Regions from separate parts of the Aminobacter sp. Y103A genome, predicted to be linked through region 1. Evidence: riboswitches for the same ligand, from Rfam matches in the RefSeq annotation. Region 1 holds a riboswitch; each other region holds the start of a gene.
The links. A riboswitch is a leader RNA that binds a small molecule or an ion and turns the genes downstream of it on or off. The one in region 1 is predicted to bind cobalamin.
Positions count from the first base shown of each region.

Region 2: another riboswitch for cobalamin. It lies ahead of Amn_RS17855 (DUF1636 family protein); the one in region 1 lies ahead of Amn_RS20780 (ABC transporter ATP-binding protein).
Region 3: another riboswitch for cobalamin. It lies ahead of Amn_RS02825 (aromatic ring-hydroxylating oxygenase subunit alpha); the one in region 1 lies ahead of Amn_RS20780 (ABC transporter ATP-binding protein).

Region 1 covers NZ_AP017986.1:4,233,014-4,235,273, forward strand. Annotated here, with positions in the region: gene Amn_RS20775 (MFS transporter) at 1-869, shown strand, start outside; cobalamin riboswitch at 902-1,111, shown strand; gene Amn_RS20780 (ABC transporter ATP-binding protein) at 1,220-2,035, shown strand; gene Amn_RS20785 (ABC transporter substrate-binding protein) at 2,052-2,260, shown strand, end outside.
Region 2 covers NZ_AP017986.1:3,629,453-3,631,712, reverse strand. Annotated here, with positions in the region: gene cobW (cobalamin biosynthesis protein CobW) at 1-595, opposite strand, end outside; gene Amn_RS17855 (DUF1636 family protein) at 592-1,026, opposite strand; cobalamin riboswitch at 1,064-1,266, opposite strand; gene Amn_RS17850 (winged helix-turn-helix domain-containing protein) at 1,262-2,260, opposite strand, start outside.
Region 3 covers NZ_AP017986.1:594,123-596,382, forward strand. Annotated here, with positions in the region: gene metH (methionine synthase) at 1-931, shown strand, start outside; cobalamin riboswitch at 1,019-1,225, shown strand; gene Amn_RS02825 (aromatic ring-hydroxylating oxygenase subunit alpha) at 1,344-2,260, shown strand, end outside.

The DNA of each region.
Region 1 (2,260 bases):
TCACCGCCTTTGGTCACGGCGCCTTCTTCGGCATCGGCTCGGTGGTGGCGGCAAGCCTGGTCCCAACCAACAAGCGCGCCAGCGCAATTGCGTTGATGTTTGCCGGCCTGACATTGGCGAACATCCTCGGCGTTCCCGGCGGCACGGCACTCGGCGAAGCCTATGGCTGGCGCGCCACCTTCTTTGCCGTCGTCGTCATCGGCCTGCTCTCGGTGGCGGCCATAGCCTGGCTGGTCCCTGCGGGCGTCGCCCCTCCCGGCAAGGGCGGGGTATCAGGCGAGGTCAAGGTGCTGGGCAAGCTCCAGGTCTGGCTCGCCATGATCATCTCGGCGCTCGCCTCGGGCAGCCTGTTTGCCGTCTTCACCTACATCAAGCCGATCCTGACCGACGTCAGCGGCCTCTCGGTTGAATCGGTCACCTGGGTGCTGCTGCTGTTCGGCGGCGGCATGACCATCGGCAACATCATCGGCGGCAAGCTGGCCGACTGGAAGCTGATGCCCACAGCCATCGGCGCGCTGGTGGTGATGGCGGCGATCCACGTCGCCTTCGCCGAACTCAGCTCTTCGGCGCCAGCGGCGATCCTGCTCGTCTTCATGTGGGGCGTCATCACCTTCGTCATCGTGCCGCCGATGCAGATGCGCGTCGTCGAAACCGCTTCGGAGGCACCGAACCTCGCGGCCACCCTCAACCAGGGCGCCTTCAACGCCGGCAACGCCGCCGGCGCCTGGGCCGGTGGTGCTGCGATTTCGATGGGCGTGAGCTATGCCGACCTGCCCTTCGTCGGCGCGGCCATCGCACTGTCTGCCTTCGGCGTGGCGCTCATTTCCTTCGCGCTCGACCGCCGTGACGCAATTCAGCAGGCGGCATGACGCTTTAGCGATTGTCAGCAACCCGTCGCTGCTGTAGCCACGACAGCGATGGTTCCTGCTATCCGGTTCGGGCAGCAGGTTAAATGGGAACACGGTGAGACGTCCCCGACGCGAAACCGTGGCTGCCCCCGCAACTGTGAGCGGATAGCAATTCGGAAACATGCCACTGGCCGAAAGGCCGGGAAGGCTCCGAGGCGCGATCACCCGCAAGCCAGGAGACCTGCCATCATCCGATTAACTCAACCGGCCGGGGTGTGCCGCGGAGATGATGATGGTTGCGACTGCCTTCTTCGGTACCGGCGCGCTTTCCGGATCGTTCTGCTGCCTCCGCCCGACCGCGGAGACAGGGCATGCTCGATTGCGTCCACGCCGCTAGCCGCCTTGTAGGCACCACCCCGGCACTGCTCGAACTCGATGGCGTCAGCTGGGGCCCTCGTGCTTCGCAGCCGATCCTCGAGCCGATCAGCCTTGCGGTTGCGCCGGGCGAGTTGCTCGCCATCGTCGGCCCCAACGGCGCCGGCAAGTCGAGCCTGCTGCGCTGCCTCTACCGCTACCACAAGCCGACTTCGGGCACTGTCCGCCTCGACGGCACCGACATCTGGAAGATGAAGCCGCGCGACTGCGCCCGCCGTATCGCGACCGTGCTTCAGGAAAGCGCCTCGGACTTCGGCCTGACCGTCGCAGAAATCATCGAGTTGGGCCTGACCCCGCATGTCACGAGTTTCGGCACCAGCGACCGCGACTACGACCAAGTCGAGGCAGCCCTTGCCCTGCTCGGCCTGACCGCACTCGCTGCGCGCGACCTCTGCTCGCTGTCGGGCGGCGAAAAGCAGCGCGTGATGATCGCCCGGGCATTGGTGCAGCGACCCGACCTTCTGATCCTCGACGAACCGACCAACCACCTCGACATCCGCCACCAGCTCGAAGTGCTGGAACTGCTCGGCAATCTCGGCTGCACCGTCATCGTTTCCCTGCACGATTTGGCGCTCGCCTCGGCCCATGCCGACCGCGTGCTTGTCATGGACGGCGGCCGCGCCATTGCCTGCGGCGCGCCCGCCGACATCCTGACGCCCGATCGCATACGTGACAGCTTTTCCGTCGGAGCGACCCTCGACGACCATCCCGTCACCGGTCGTCCACGCTTTTCCTTCCACCTCGAACGCTGAACATCAAGGAGCCTCCATGCGCCTGCCCATCATCGCCGCCGCCCTGCTCGCTACCTGCGCAACAGCTATGGCCAGCGGCTTCCCCGTCACCGTCAAGAGCTGCAACCGCGACGTCACCTTCGAGGCCGCGCCCAAGCGCGCCGTCTCGCACGACGTCAACCTGACCGAGATGATGCTGGCGCTCGGCCTCACCGACCACATGGCGGGCTATTCCGGCATCTCCGG
Region 2 (2,260 bases), 600 kb from region 1:
TGGCGCGGGCGTGGCCGGCTTCGTCGAGCAGGTCGCTCTTGGACAGGATGATGAGATCGGCGCAGGCGACCTGATCCTCGAACACTTCCTCGACCGGGTCGTCGTGGTCGAGCGAATCGTCCGCACTGCGCTGGGCGGCGAGCGCTTCCATGTCGGAGGCAACTTTACCTGCGGCCAGCGCAGGGCCGTCGACCACGGCGATGACGCCGTCGACTGTCACGCGGCTCTTGACCGTTGGCCACTGGAAGGCCTGGACCAGCGGCTTGGGCAGCGCCAGGCCCGAGGTCTCGATCAGGATGTGGTCAACCCTCGGTGTAAGCGACAGGATTTGGTCGAGGGCAGGGACAAAGTCGTCGGCGACGGTGCAACAGATGCAGCCATTGGCCAGTTCGACGATGTTTTCCTCCGGGCAGGCATCGACGCCGCAGCCCTTGAGAATCTCGCCGTCGATGCCGACATCGCCGAACTCGTTGACGATGATGGCGAGGCGCTTGCCCTTGGAGTTCTCGAGGATGTTGCGCAGCAGCGTGGTCTTGCCGGCGCCGAGAAAGCCGGTGACGACGGTGCAGGGAACGCGTTCGAGGGAGGCGGTCATGTATCTTCCTTGATGAGAGCAAGTGGTGGGATGCGCGCGACGAGGCCGCGCTTGAGGCTATCGGGACGGCCGCGCCAGGGGATCAGGCCGTCGGTCGAGGTGGCGAAGAGTCTTGCGCCGGCGACGAGATCGTCGCCCGACATGGTGTTGAGATCGCCGAAGACGTAGCTCCACGCGCCGTCGCGGATCAGGGCGGCGCTAAGGCGGCGCTTGCAGTTGCCCAGGCACTCGACGCTGCGCACGGCGATCTCGCCATTGGCGGCGAGGCGGGCGTGCTCGGCAAGCTGGGCGCCGGCGCGTGGATGGGCGTCGGACCCGGTTTCGTCGCGGCAGGATGAGCAGACGAGGATGGTCACGTCGCATGGGCGCGCGTCGGCTGCATCGCAGGATGCGTCGGCTGATGCGACCGGAAGGTTGTCGTCGAAATCCAAATCCAGGCTCCTTGCCCGGGGCACCCGCCAGGCGATCGGATCAATGTCTGCGACGGCAGGTCTCCTGGCTTGCGGATCGTCGCCTTCGCTCGCCTTCCCGGGAAAATCCCAGTGGTCTTCGAGCTTGGCTCTTCGCTCACAGTTGCGGGGACAGCCGCGGATTTGACGCCACCGGCGCGCACCGCATTCCCTCTTAGCCTTCGCCGTTGCGGGCGAAGGACCGTCTGTGGGCGATTTAGGCTTTCGCGAGGGGTGGAGTCAACGAGGCGGAGCGACCCGCAATGTCGCTCAGGCCGGGTCCGAGATCGCCTGCGGGCGTCACCTCGATGCTTTCGAGGCCGAGCCAGTCGCGCATCTGCTGGAGTTCTTCGTAAAGTTCGGCTGCGGTTTCCGGTGGCGCACAGGGCTCTGCATAGGCGGCGTGGACGCGCAGGATACCCGCCGGTCGGTCGGCCTTCAGGTCGATGCGGGCGACGATGCGCTCGCCCAGAAGGAAGGGCAGGACGTAGTAGCCGTACTGGCGCTTCTCAGCCGGGGTGTAGATTTCGATGCGGTAGCGGAAGTCGAACAATTGCTCGGCACGGGTGCGCTCGAAGACGAGCGGATCGAAGGGCGCAAGCAGGGCGCGTGCCTGGATCTTGCGCGGAATGCGCGCATCGGCGTGGAGATAGGCCTGCCGGTCCCAGCCTTCGACGCGGACGGGAATCAGTTCGCCGGTCTCGACCAGCTCTTCGAGCCGGCCTTTCATGTCGGCTGGCGACAGGCGGAAATAGTCGCGCAGGCATATGCCGGTGGCGATGCCATGGGCGCGGGCGGAGATTCGCAAGAGATCGCGATGCGCATCCTCGGTCTGGGGAACTGGACGGTCGTATATGCCGGCCGGGAGCACGCGCTCAGGCAGATCGTAGAGGCGTTCGAAGCCACGCCGCGAATGGGTGGTGATGCGGCCGGCCCAGAACAGCCATTCGAAGGCATGCTTTTCCTGGCTCCAGCCCCACCAGCCGCCGGAACCCTTGGCGCCCTCGATGTCGGAAGCGGCGATCGGACCGCGGTCGACCACCTGGCGAAAGATCTCTTCTATATAGGGCCTGTTGGCACGGCCGAACTTGGCAAGCCCGCCATACATCCCGTCCTCGGCCCGCGCCATGCGCCAGCGCAACAACGGAAAGGTCTCCAGCGGCAGCAGCGACGCTTCATGCGCCCAGTATTCGAACAGCATGCGCTTCTTCGGAGC
Region 3 (2,260 bases), 2.0 Mb from region 1:
CTTCCTCGGCACCAGGGTGTTCGAAGCCTGGGACCTGGCCGAACTCGCCCGCTACATCGACTGGACGCCGTTCTTCCAGACCTGGGAACTCAAGGGCCGTTACCCCAAGATCCTCGAGGACGAGAAGCAGGGCGCCGCGGCGCGCCAGCTGTTCGACGACGCGCAGGCGATGCTCCGCAAGATCATCGACGAGAAGTGGTTCGCGCCCAAGGCCGTCATCGGCTTCTGGCCGGCCAATTCGGTCGGCGACGACGTCAGGCTGTTCACCGACGAGGCACGCAGCGAGGAGCTTGCCACCTTCTTCACCCTGCGCCAGCAGCTAACCAAGCGCGACGGCAAGGCCAATGTCGCACTGGCCGACTTCATCGCTCCCGCCGACAGCGGCAAGCCGGATTATCTCGGCGGCTTCGTGGTCACTGCAGGCATCGAGGAAGTGGCGATCGCCGAGCGCTTCGAACGCGCCAATGACGACTACTCCTCGATCATGGTCAAGGCGCTGGCCGACCGTTTCGCAGAGGCCTTCGCTGAACGCATGCACGAGAAGGTGCGCAAGGAGTTCTGGGGCTACGCACCTGATGAAAACCTCGCGCCCGACGACCTGATCGGCGAGCCCTATCGCGGCATCCGTCCGGCGCCGGGCTATCCCGCCCAGCCCGACCACACCGAAAAGGTGACCTTGTTCCGCCTGCTCGATGCCGAGAAAACCGCCGGCGTCAGCCTCACCGAAAGCATGGCGATGTGGCCGGGCTCGTCGGTCTCCGGCATCTATCTCGCCCACCCCGAGAGTTATTATTTCGGCGTCGCCAAGGTCGAGCGCGACCAGGTCGAGGATTATGCGCGGCGCAAGGGCATGACCATCGCCGAGGTCGAGCGCTGGCTCGGGCCGATCCTCAACTATGTGCCGGCATCGTTCGCCGAAGCGGCCGAATAGCAACACGATGACATCACATGGGCTCTGTCGCCTTTGCGCTGAGCCCATGTCGTTTTCATGCTCGTGCCCGGCCACCAATCCGTGGTCTGATCCGGTCATGTTCAAGGTGCTGCTTCGAGTGTGAGACGAAGCGGAGAATTGGGAAGCCGGTGAGAAGCCGGCGCTGCCCCCGCAACGGTGGCGGAGTTATTGTTTCGACGGGAGACCACTGGGCCAGCCGGCCTGGGAAGGTGTCGAGACAGTCCGGAAGGACAGCTCCGAAGCCCGGAAACCAGCCTTGAACCTGACGGAACTCGACTGATCGCGGTGGGCGGTCAAGAGGCGGATCGTTGCTGCACGGACCTCTGCGTCCGCCGGCTGGCGTTCTTCCCAAATCAAGCCACCCGTTCAGTCCTTGGTGCGAGGACAGGACATGGATGCGAAGAACGAAATGCTGAAGCTGCTGCGCGGACGCCGCGACGGGTTCAGCCTGGCACAGCCCTTTTACACCGACCCGGATTTCTACCGGCTCGACCTCGAGCTGATCTGGTACCGCGACTGGCTGTTTGTCGGCCATGACTGCGAACTGGCCAAGCCTGGCAGCTTCTTCACCGTCCAGGTCGGCGACTATCCCGTCGTGCTCGTCCGCGACCAGAAGAGTGAGCTGCGCGCCTTCCACAATTCCTGCCGCCACCGCGGCAGCCGAGTCTGCACCACGGACAAAGGTATGGCGGCCAAGCTCGTCTGCCCCTATCACCAGTGGACCTACGAACTCGACGGCCGCCTGCTGTTCGCGCGCCAGATGGCGGAAGGCTTCGACAAGAGCCAGTTCGGCCTGAAGCCGGTCGCCTGCGAATCCGTCGGCGGCTACATCTTCATCTGCCTCGCCGACGAGCCCGCCGACTTCGCGCCGATGCGGGCCATGGTCGAGCCGTACCTGCTGCCGCACCGGCTGCGCGAAGCCAAGGTCGCCTTCGAAAGCACAATCGTCGAGGAGGGAAACTGGAAGCTGGTCTGGGAAAACAACCGCGAGTGTTACCACTGCGCCGGCAATCACCCTGAGCTGTGCAAGACCTTTCCCGAGGCGCCGAACGTTACCGGCGTCAATGGCGCCGAAAGCGATCCCGAAATGCTGGCGCACTGGGCAAAGTGCGAGGCGGTGGGGTTGCCGAGCAAGTTCCGCATCGATGCCGGCGGCCAGTACAGGGCGACACGCGCGCCACTGCTGCGTGACGCGGTGAGCTACACCATGTCGGGCAAGCGCGCAGTGCGGAAAAACCTCTCCGACAGCGTCTCGGCCGACAGGATCGGCACGCTGCTGCTCTATCATTATCCGACAACCTGGAACCA